3 regions of the Paenibacillus shunpengii genome follow, and region 3 is predicted to be linked to each of the others. Evidence: predicted binding sites of a transcription regulator. Region 3 holds the regulator's gene; each other region holds the start of a gene.
The links. The regulator Rex, encoded in region 3, represses fermentation and respiration genes when NADH is low (regulators of the CRP and FNR family bind a similar motif). The targets are predictions, from matches to a motif close to TTGTGAAATATTTCACAA.
Positions count from the first base shown of each region.

Region 1: pflB (formate C-acetyltransferase) is a predicted target of Rex. The motif match lies at 1,841-1,858, and genes of this name have one in related genera.
Region 2: nirB (nitrite reductase large subunit NirB) is a predicted target of Rex. The motif match lies at 2,146-2,163, and genes of this name have one in related genera.

Region 1 covers NZ_JBHUMJ010000004.1:406,411-409,701, reverse strand. The annotation lists gene pflB (formate C-acetyltransferase) at 1-1,586, opposite strand, end outside; gene adhE (bifunctional acetaldehyde-CoA/alcohol dehydrogenase) at 2,012-3,291, opposite strand, start outside.
Region 2 covers NZ_JBHUMJ010000002.1:2,611,396-2,614,686, reverse strand. The annotation lists gene nirB (nitrite reductase large subunit NirB) at 1-2,081, opposite strand, end outside; gene ACFSVM_RS12215 (sensor histidine kinase) at 2,358-3,291, shown strand, end outside.
Region 3 covers NZ_JBHUMJ010000002.1:3,008,251-3,011,541, reverse strand. The annotation lists gene dinG (ATP-dependent DNA helicase DinG) at 1-1,628, shown strand, start outside; gene ACFSVM_RS13980 (redox-sensing transcriptional repressor Rex) at 1,673-2,329, shown strand; gene ACFSVM_RS13975 (amidohydrolase) at 2,319-3,291, shown strand, end outside.

The DNA of each region.
Region 1 (3,291 bases), on a different contig from region 3:
GACAGTCCAGCGATACCGCAGGCCATCGTCCGCAGAATATCACGATCATGCAGCGCCATTTCAATCCGTTCGTAGCTGTATTTATCATGCATATAGTGAATCACGTTCAGCGTGTTCATATACAGCTTCGCGAGCCACTCCATCATCGGCTTGAAGCGTTTCATAACCTCGTCATAGTTCAGTACTTCAGATGTAATTGGCGGATACTCCGGACCCACCTGGGCTCCTGATTTCTCGTCCTTACCGCCGTTAATTGCATACAGCAGCGCCTTAGCAAGGTTCGCACGTGCACCGAAGAATTGCATCTGCTTCCCGATCCGCATTGCAGATACGCAGCAGGCAATACCGTAATCGTCTCCATAGATCGGACGCATCAGATCGTCATTCTCATATTGAATGGAGCTGGTTTCGATAGATACCTTGGCGCAGTACTTCTTAAACCCTTCTGGCAGCTGCTCTGACCATAGCACCGTCAAGTTTGGCTCTGGTGCGGGTCCGAGATTGTACAGCGTATGCAGGAAGCGGAAGCTGTTCTTCGTGACGCGTGTCTTGCCATCCATCCCCATGCCGCCAATGGATTCCGTGACCCATGTTGGATCTCCACTGAACAGCTCGTTATAATCCGGCGTACGCAGGAATTTTACAATTCTCAGCTTCATGACAAAATGATCCACCAGCTCTTGTGCTTCCTCTTCAGTCAGTGTTCCTTCTATAAGGTCTCTCTGGATATAGATATCCAGGAAGGAAGAGACACGTCCAAGTGACATCGCTGCACCATTTTGCTCTTTAATTGCTGCCAGATAAGCGAAGTAAACCCATTGGAAGGCTTCTTTGGCATTTCGTGCAGGACCGGAAATATCGAATCCGTGCATTTCACCAAGCTGCTTCAGCTCTTTCAGCGCTCGAATCTGTTCAGACAATTCCTCACGAAGCCGGATCACATCTTCATCGATCACATCAACTTCCAGCTCAGCCTGCTCTCTCATCTTGTCCTTGATTAAAAAGTCAATTCCATACAGCGCTGCTCTTCGGTAGTCACCGATAATACGTCCGCGGCCGTAGGCATCTGGCAGGCCTGTGATGATGCCGGCTCGCCGCGCATTTCTCATTTCACTCGTATAGGCATCAAATACCCCTTGGTTATGTGTTTTTCTGATCGTGGTGAACATTTCAATAATCGGCTCAGGAAGCTTAAAGCCATAGGCTTCACAAGCATCAATCATCATCTTGATACCGCCGAACGGCTGAATGGAACGCTTAAACGGGGCATCCGTCTGAACGCCGACAATCTGCTCCTTCTCTTTATCCAAGTATCCAGGCTGATGGGATACAATTGTTGAAGGGGTGTTGACATCCACATCCAGTACTCCGCCGTTATCTCTCTCTTTCTTGGTTAGATCCATAACGATCTCCCACAGCGCTTTTGTATTGTCTGTCGCACCTGTCAAAAAGCTCTCGTCACCCTCATACGGAATGAGGTTTTTCTCTAAAAAGTTATTAACATTAACCTCTTTTGTCCATTTTCCGGACTTGAAGCTTCTCCAGCCGGATTGTACGTTTTGCATTTCTTTTTCGGTTACCGCCATGGTAATCCCTCCAATAGATTCGTGGTTACACTAGACAGATCATGAAGGCAGGTACGAAATTCCATCCCTGCTGTTACTCTTTCTCCCTCGGCTCTGTTATTGTGGTAAGGTTATTTGTGATTATTTTCACTAATCTACCTGCTCACTCCCCTTCTCTCCACTCTTTATAGGGAAGTGAAATTGCCTTTTGGGTTCTATGAAATGGATTTCTTCTCTCTTACATTTCAAATTATATTATACAGATCACATTAATTATGTGATGAATATCACAAAGTTAAGCCTGTTACTCCATTTTATTTTTACTGTTGTAGTCATGCTTCCCATTCCTATATTGTGCGGAACAAGCATACGAAAAAAAAGCCGTGCTGAACGAAGGAAATTCCTTCTGCTCAGCACAGCTTCACCATTTACGATGAAGAACACGGTTATTTATCAAATCTTCCATAGAAAGCATTCCGGTACACATCAGCCAGCTCACTGACAAGTGGCAGCTTCGGATTCGCAGTAGTACACTGATCTTCAAATGCCCGGTCTGCCAAATAATCGACTCTTGCTTCAAAATCCTTCGGATCAAAGCCAAGCTCCTGGAACGAAGCCGGGATACCGAGCTTCTTATTCAAATCACGTATTGCCTGAATCAGGCTGTTAACCCCTTCTTCTGTCGTATTCGCAGGTAATCCCAGGATACGTGCAATTTCGGCATAACGAAGATCTGCTGTGAAATGATCATATTTCGGGAAGGATGCGAATTTCGTCGGCTTCTTCGCGTTGTATCTTATGACATGCGGCATCAGAATGGCATTGGTTCGTCCATGTGCCGTGTGATACTGTCCGCCCCATTTGTGAGCAAGACTGTGATTGATACCAAGGAATGCATTGGCAAAGGCCATTCCGGCAATCGTAGACGCGTTATGCATTTTCTCTCTCGCCAGCTTATCTCCCGTAAGAGCAGATGCTTCAAGATATTCGAATACGAGCTGAATCGCTTTGATCGCGAGGCCATCTGTATAATCATTTGCCATGACAGATACGTAGGCTTCGATCGCGTGAGTCAGTACATCCATACCCGTATCTGCGACAGCTACCCGTGGCAGGCTGTATACGAAATCGGGATCTACAATGGCTACATCCGGTGTCAGCTCGTAATCGGCCAGCGGATATTTGGTATTCCCTTTATTCTTATCTGTAATAACTGCAAATGAGGTTACTTCTGAGCCTGTTCCCGAGGTTGTTGGGATCGCCACAAATTTTGCCTTTTGTCCCAGCTTAGGATATTTGTAAATCCGTTTACGGATATCCATAAATTTTTGTTTCATATGATCAAACTCGGCATCAGGATGCTCGTAGAACAGCCACATCGCCTTGGCCGCATCCATTGGGGATCCGCCGCCGAGCGCAATAATACAATCCGGTTCAAAGCTGTTCATCAGCTTCGTGCCATTCTCTACGGTTGTTGTTGAAGGGTCGGGCTCCACATCGGAGAACACTTCAATGAACACAGGCTTGCGGCGCTGGCGCAGGTAATGCTCCACTTTATCAACGTAGCCCAGTTTCACCATCATGGAATCTGTAACAATGAGTACGCGAGAAATGTCAGGCATTTTCGCAAGATACTGGGTAGCCCCCTTCTCAAAATAAACCTTGCTTGGAACCTTAAACCATTGCATATTCACTGTTCGTCTCGCCACTCTCTTCACGTTGATTA
Region 2 (3,291 bases), 400 kb from region 3:
TCATTGCCGACAATCCCGATATCCTTCGTGCACGCTTCTGCGCAGTTCCGTGGACATCCGTTAACGGCCATTTTGAATTTGGCTGGAAAATCGAGCCGTTCAAATTTGTGCTCCAGAAGAGAGCCCATACTCATGGAATCCTGCGTTCCGAATCGGCAGAACTGGGAGCCAACACAGGTCTTGACGGTTCTTAATGATTTGGCATATGCATAACCTGATGGCATATCAAGCTCTTCCCATACTTTAGGAAGGTCTTCCTTCTTGACACCGACCAAATCCAGGCGCTGGCCACCCGTTACTTTGACAAGCTTCACATTGTATTTCACAGAAACATCGGCGATCTTCTTGAGATCCTCAGGAGTCGTCATACCGCCATACATCCGAGGTACAACCGTGTATGTGCCGTCTTTTTGAATGTTGGCGTTCAAGCGCTCGTTAACAAAACGCGATTCTTTCTCATCCTTGTGCGTTCCCGGATGAACCATGCCTAGATAATAGTTAATGGCAGGGCGGCATTTGGAGCAGCCTTCTGGCTGCTTCCAGCCAAGCACATTCATTACTTCTTTGGTGGTGCTGAGCCCTTTTTCACGTATTTCCGCGACAATCTCATCTCGGCTGAGATCGGTGCAGCCACAAATTCCTTGTTTGGCATTAGCTGCAAATCCGTCTCCAAGCACATATTGCAGAATCTGTTCTACGACAGGCTTACATCCTCCGCAGGAGCGTGTAGCACCAGTGCATGCCTTAATTTCATCGAGAGTGGTCTTGCCTTCAACGGTAATGGCATTGACAATTGTACCTTTGGTAACGCCATTACATCCGCACACAATTTCATCATCAGACATGGTATCCACTGCGCTTGCTTTCTTATGACCGCCGCAGCCGGTTCCCATCAGGGAGCTGTACAGTTCATCTGTCATAACAGCGTGCTGCTTGATCAGCTTCTGAAGCTCGGCAGAGCTGTCAATATTTCCGAACAAGACGGCTCCGACCATTACATTGTCTTTAAGCAATATTTTCTTATACGTACGTTTCCAATCGTCCTTCTGGGAGATAACCGTGTGCTCTTGTCCTTCGATAAATTCACCGGTCGAGAACACATCCACACCCGATATTTTGAGCTTCGTGGATACCACAGAGCCTTCATAAGGAGCTGTATCTGCTCCGCTGATGTGCTTGGCAAGCACCATACCTTGCTCAAACAGAGGAGCGACAAGGCCATAACAAGTGCCGCGATGCTCTGCACATTCTCCGACCGCATAGACATCTTCCATAGAAGTGCGCATATAATCATCGACCACGATACCACGATTTACATCAATTCCGCTATCCCGTGCAACACCGATATTTGGCTTGATGCCAACTGCCATAACGACAAAATCGGCTTCCAGCTCCGTATCGTCAGCAAATCGCAATCCTTGAACCCTGTTGTCACCGTACAGCTCTTTCGTTTGTGCTCCCATCTTGAACTTAATTCCTTGCCGCTCAAGCTCTGCTAAGAGCATCTGTGAAGCATCTCGATCCAGTTGACGCTCCATGAGGGTGTCCATCAAGTGAACTACAGTAACGTCCATTCCGAGCTGGACTAGTCCTTTCGCAGCTTCAAGACCGAGCAGTCCGCCGCCGATTACGGCCGCTTTGCTATATTGTTTAGACGCTTCAAGCATTTCATTACAGTCAGCAATGTCCCGGAAACCAACCACACCTTGTTTATCACTGCCTGGTACAGGAAGGATAAAGGAGTTTGAGCCTGTAGCAATGATAACCTTGTCATAGGGTACCTTGAGTCCATTCTCTGTAATCACTTCACGCGTATTTGCGTCGATGCGTTCCACTTTGGTTCCTGTATAAAGACGAATACCTTGATTGTCGTACCATTCCAAATCGTTCAGAATAATATCCTCTACCGTCTTGCTGCCTTCCAGAACATAAGATAACATAATCCGATTATAGTTCGGATAAGGCTCGCTGCCAAAGACCGTAATATCAAATCTTGTTGTCAGCTTAAGGATCTGTTCTACCGTGCTGATCCCTGCCATACCATTGCCGATGATGACCAATTTTTCCTTCGTTGTATTCATCATGCTTGCCCCCCAGGTAATCCGTTATTTATGTCATTATCATAATGAAAGTGAAGAGAATATATTGTGATTCATATCACATAAATTGTAATTCTATAACTTGTTATGTAACCTTCATGACAATGCGCTTGGAATGATTGACAATTGAAATTCATTCATAATTTTCCTTAAATTATGATGAACAGGAAAAAGGATTCCTTATTATTCCAGCGAATTAGAGAAGATGCTATAGTTGATAACGTTTTCATTCGTTATAGAAAGTGGAGAGTGCAGCAGATGAAACTCCGTTCAAGATCATCCTTGCGTTTTAAATTTATCACCGGCTTTTGCTTGATTATGGCTCCGCTCGTGCTGTTTCTATACTTTAACAATGTGTATGCGATGAGTGTGGTTCGCGACCAGGTATCTCTGACAAACCGAAACTATGTCCTCAAAAATGTCGAAGAGAACGAGCGCATCCTTAAAGAAACCAATCGCTACTTATATAGTTTGGGGGAACAGGATCCAGATATCATTTCGTTGTTTTTTCTGCCCTATGGCAGTGGTGACTACACGATTGCTAAGCAGAGGATCGTAAATAAATTCAGGACAGATCTCGGGTTCTATGATCTCCTGGACGGCTTGTTTCTGTATGATACCGTTCATAAGGATACGCTGCTAGCTACACAGCGGGGGTATGATGAGAAAATAAATGCTCTCTCAGCCATTATGCCTGCAGCTGCTTCGGTAGACGCAGAAGTCCCGACACATAAATGGGAAATTGTTCAGACCAAGGGAACCTATCATCTCGTAAAAACGGTGCGTATTAACGAGCAATTCATCGCTGGGGCCTGGGTGCCGATCAACAGCTTAAATGAGCGTATACACCGTGCGGATTGGGGCGAAGGCGGAGGATCGGTTATTTTATCAGGAGAAGGGGAGGCGCTCTCCGGCACAGTGGTGCCTGACAATGTGGTGAAGCTTGCGTCCGCATTTCAATTAGAGAAGTCAGAAGAGGATTCGCTCTACGAAATCGTAGGTGATTCTGAACGCGAAGAACGATATTTACTAATTGACGTTCCCGCACATGACGGAGCCATTCATTATGTTGTCATGCTGCCCGAAGCGAGCATTGTACGGAACCTGCCTGTATTTCAGCAGATTATCCGGTTTATCCCAGTCGTGGCTGTTCTACTGCTTGTCTCTGTATTGTTCTTCTTGAGACAGGTGT
Region 3 (3,291 bases):
CCTGCCTGGGCCGAAGCTGCCCTTGGTTTAAGAAATGCTTTTACCATCGTGCAAGACATGAGGCCGGCATTGCTGATGTAGTGATTACCAATCATTCCAAGCTGTTTACGGACGTTAAGGCTAGTCACCAATTGCTTCCTGCTTATGAGCATCTCGTCATAGATGAGGCGCATCAATTCGAGGAGGTCGCCGGTAAGCATCTTGGAATGCATATGAAATATTTTACGGTGGTTCATGCGCTTACCCGATTATTTAAAGATAGTCGGAACGGACAATTCCCTGCTCTGCGTCAAAAAATAGCGCAGTCCAGCCATGAGCAGATGGTGGAGTGGACCTCTGCTATTGATCAGCTGTTCCCATCCGCTCTAGAAGCGAAGGAAACTTGGGATCAGCTCAGTGAAATGCTGTTCAGCTTACTGCCAGAACGAAGTGATGCAGCCCCTGGAGAAGCAGGACAGTTCACATTAAGACTGAAGCCGCAGAACAAACCGAAGAAGTGGGATAAGCTTGCAGCAGTTGAGAATCAGTTCTATGTGACGGTTTCAGAATTGGTTCGTAAGGCAGATAAGGTTCTTAGTGAAGTAAGAGAAGATCTCGACGATTATACGGCCGACAGCCTTATTACAGACGTTACCGGGCTCGTTAAGGATCTGGCTGGCTTCAAAGATCAATTAAGACATTTCATGCGCCTTGATGATGCAGGGACCGTATATTGGCTGGAGGCCAGCGGACAATTCAAGAGCAAGTCGCTTCAGCTGTATGCAGTTCCTGTAGATGTAAGTCCTCAGCTGAAGGAAATGTTCTTTGATAAGAAGCGAAGCGTTATTTTAACCTCGGCTACTTTATCGGTAGATAAATCGTTCCAGTTTATGATCGATCAGCTTGGACTGACCGAAGCACAGGAGCAGCAGAGATTGCTCACATCACAGCTGCCGTCTCCGTTTAATTACCGGGAACAAGCTCTTCTTGTGGTTCCGCGTGATTTTCCAAGTGTGAAGGGCAGTGTGGGTGATGATCATTTTGTCAGTATGCTCGTCAAATCTTTGTCAGAGGCCGCACAGGCAACGAAGGGCAGAATGCTTGTCCTGTTTACCTCTTACAAGATGTTGAGACAAGTACATGAGCCGCTGAAGGAAGCTCTCGCCTCAAGTGATATTTCCGTGTTTGGACAAGGGGTAGACAGTGGGAGCCGGACCAAGCTGACGAGAAGATTCCAGGAGGCCAAAGCTTCTGTATTGCTTGGAACGAGCAGCTTCTGGGAAGGTGTCGATATTCCAGGAGAAGCTTTATCCTGTTTGGCTATTGTACGGCTGCCTTTCCAGCCTCCTAACCATCCTGTTGTAGAAGCCAAGAGCGAACTGCTGCAGCAGGAGAAGAAAAATCCGTTTATGAAGCTCTCGGTACCTCAGGCGGTTATTCGGTTTAAACAAGGTTTCGGAAGACTGGTGCGAACCGCTAAGGACCGAGGCATCGTTATCGTGTATGATACAAGAGTCATTGAATCGTATTATGGCAAGTACTTTTTATATTCCCTGCCAGGTCCTAAAATGGAGCATATGACAACGGACAAGATGGTTCCGCGTATCAGCGAGTGGCTAGAGGAACATGTAACGAATGAAGAGAAGTAATAGAAAGCACGGACACTGCTTGCAGTTGTGAGGGGGAATTGTAATTGAAGTCGGACAAAATTTCAGAGGCTGTCGTAAGAAGACTGCCAGTATATCTGCGTTATTTACAAGAGCTGTACAAAAGAGAAGTGACCACTGTATCTTCACAGGAGCTTGGTCTCAGACTGGATTTGAATCCAGCGCAAATCCGTAAGGATCTCGCTTATTTCGGGGATTTTGGACGCAAAGGCATCGGCTATGATGTAGCTTATCTCATCGATAAAATCAGACAAATCTTGAAGCTGGATCAACAGATTAATGTGGCACTTGTCGGTGCTGGTAATCTCGGACATGCCTTGTCGAACTATAATCGATATGTAAAAGACAATATGAAGATTGTCGCCGTATTTGATTCCCAGCCCTCGAAGATTGGCTCCAATATCAATACGCTCACGGTTCAGCCTATGGAAGAGCTGGTGAAAACAGTAAAGGATCTGAACATTAGAATCGGCATTATAACGGTTCCGGATTCGGAAGCTCAGCGTGTGGCGGATTATCTGGTGGAGGCGGGAGTTGAAGCGATCCTTAATTTTGCCCCGATTATTATCAAGGCTCCTGCTCATATCCGGATTCATACAGCGGACTTCACTACAGATCTGCTTAGTCTGGCTTATTATCTAGAGAACGAAGCAGGGAAAGAGGAGGAAGAGGATGTCAAATAAGTGGCTCATCAAGAACGGCAAATTTGCAGTAAGTGATCCTGAATGGCGAATCGTCAGCGGTTATATGCTGATTGAGGATGACCGCATCTCATATATAGGTGAAGATCTACCTGAAGGGACAGAAGGTCTTCCGGTTCATGACGGCAAGCACCAGCTGTTTATTCCTGGCCTTATCAATACACATGGTCATGCAGCGATGTCACTTCTACGCGGCTATGGCGATGATCTTGCTCTTCAGGTCTGGCTTCAAGAAAAAATGTGGCCGATGGAGGAAAAGTTCACAGCTGAGGATGTCTACTGGGGGACCTCGCTATCTGTTCTGGAAATGCTGAGAGGTGGAACTACCGCCTTCCTTGATATGTATGATCAGATGAATCAGGTGGCGAAAGTGGCACAGGAGTCGGGCATTCGCGCAAGTCTGATGCGGGGAGCGATTGGCTTCGGTTCAGATGAGCTGCGTGCATTTAAGCTGAAGGAAGCAACGACCTTTGCCCGGGAATGGCATAATCAGGCAGACGGACGTATCACGACGATGCTGTCCCCACATTCACCATATACTTGCGGACCAGAGTTTATTGAGAAATTTGTAGAAGCGGCACATGAGCTGAATTTACCCCTGCATACACATATGTCCGAAACGGCCGCTGAAGTAGAACAGAATGTAAAAGAGTATGGGCTGCGTCCAGTAGCACATCTGGAGAAGCTTGGCTTCTTCTCTAGACCTTCTCTCGTGGCACATGCTGTACATTTAACGGATGAAGAAATAGAGGTGCTCGCCAAATACAATGTGGCTGTTGCTCATAATCCTGGAAGCAACCTGAAGCTGGCGAGCGGTGTTGCGCGAGTACCTGAGCTGTTAAAAGCAGGGGTTGTTGTATCGCTTGCTACAGATGGTGCAGCAAGCAACAATAATTTGGATATGTTTGAAGAGATGCGCCTAGCTGCTCTGATTCACAAAGGAG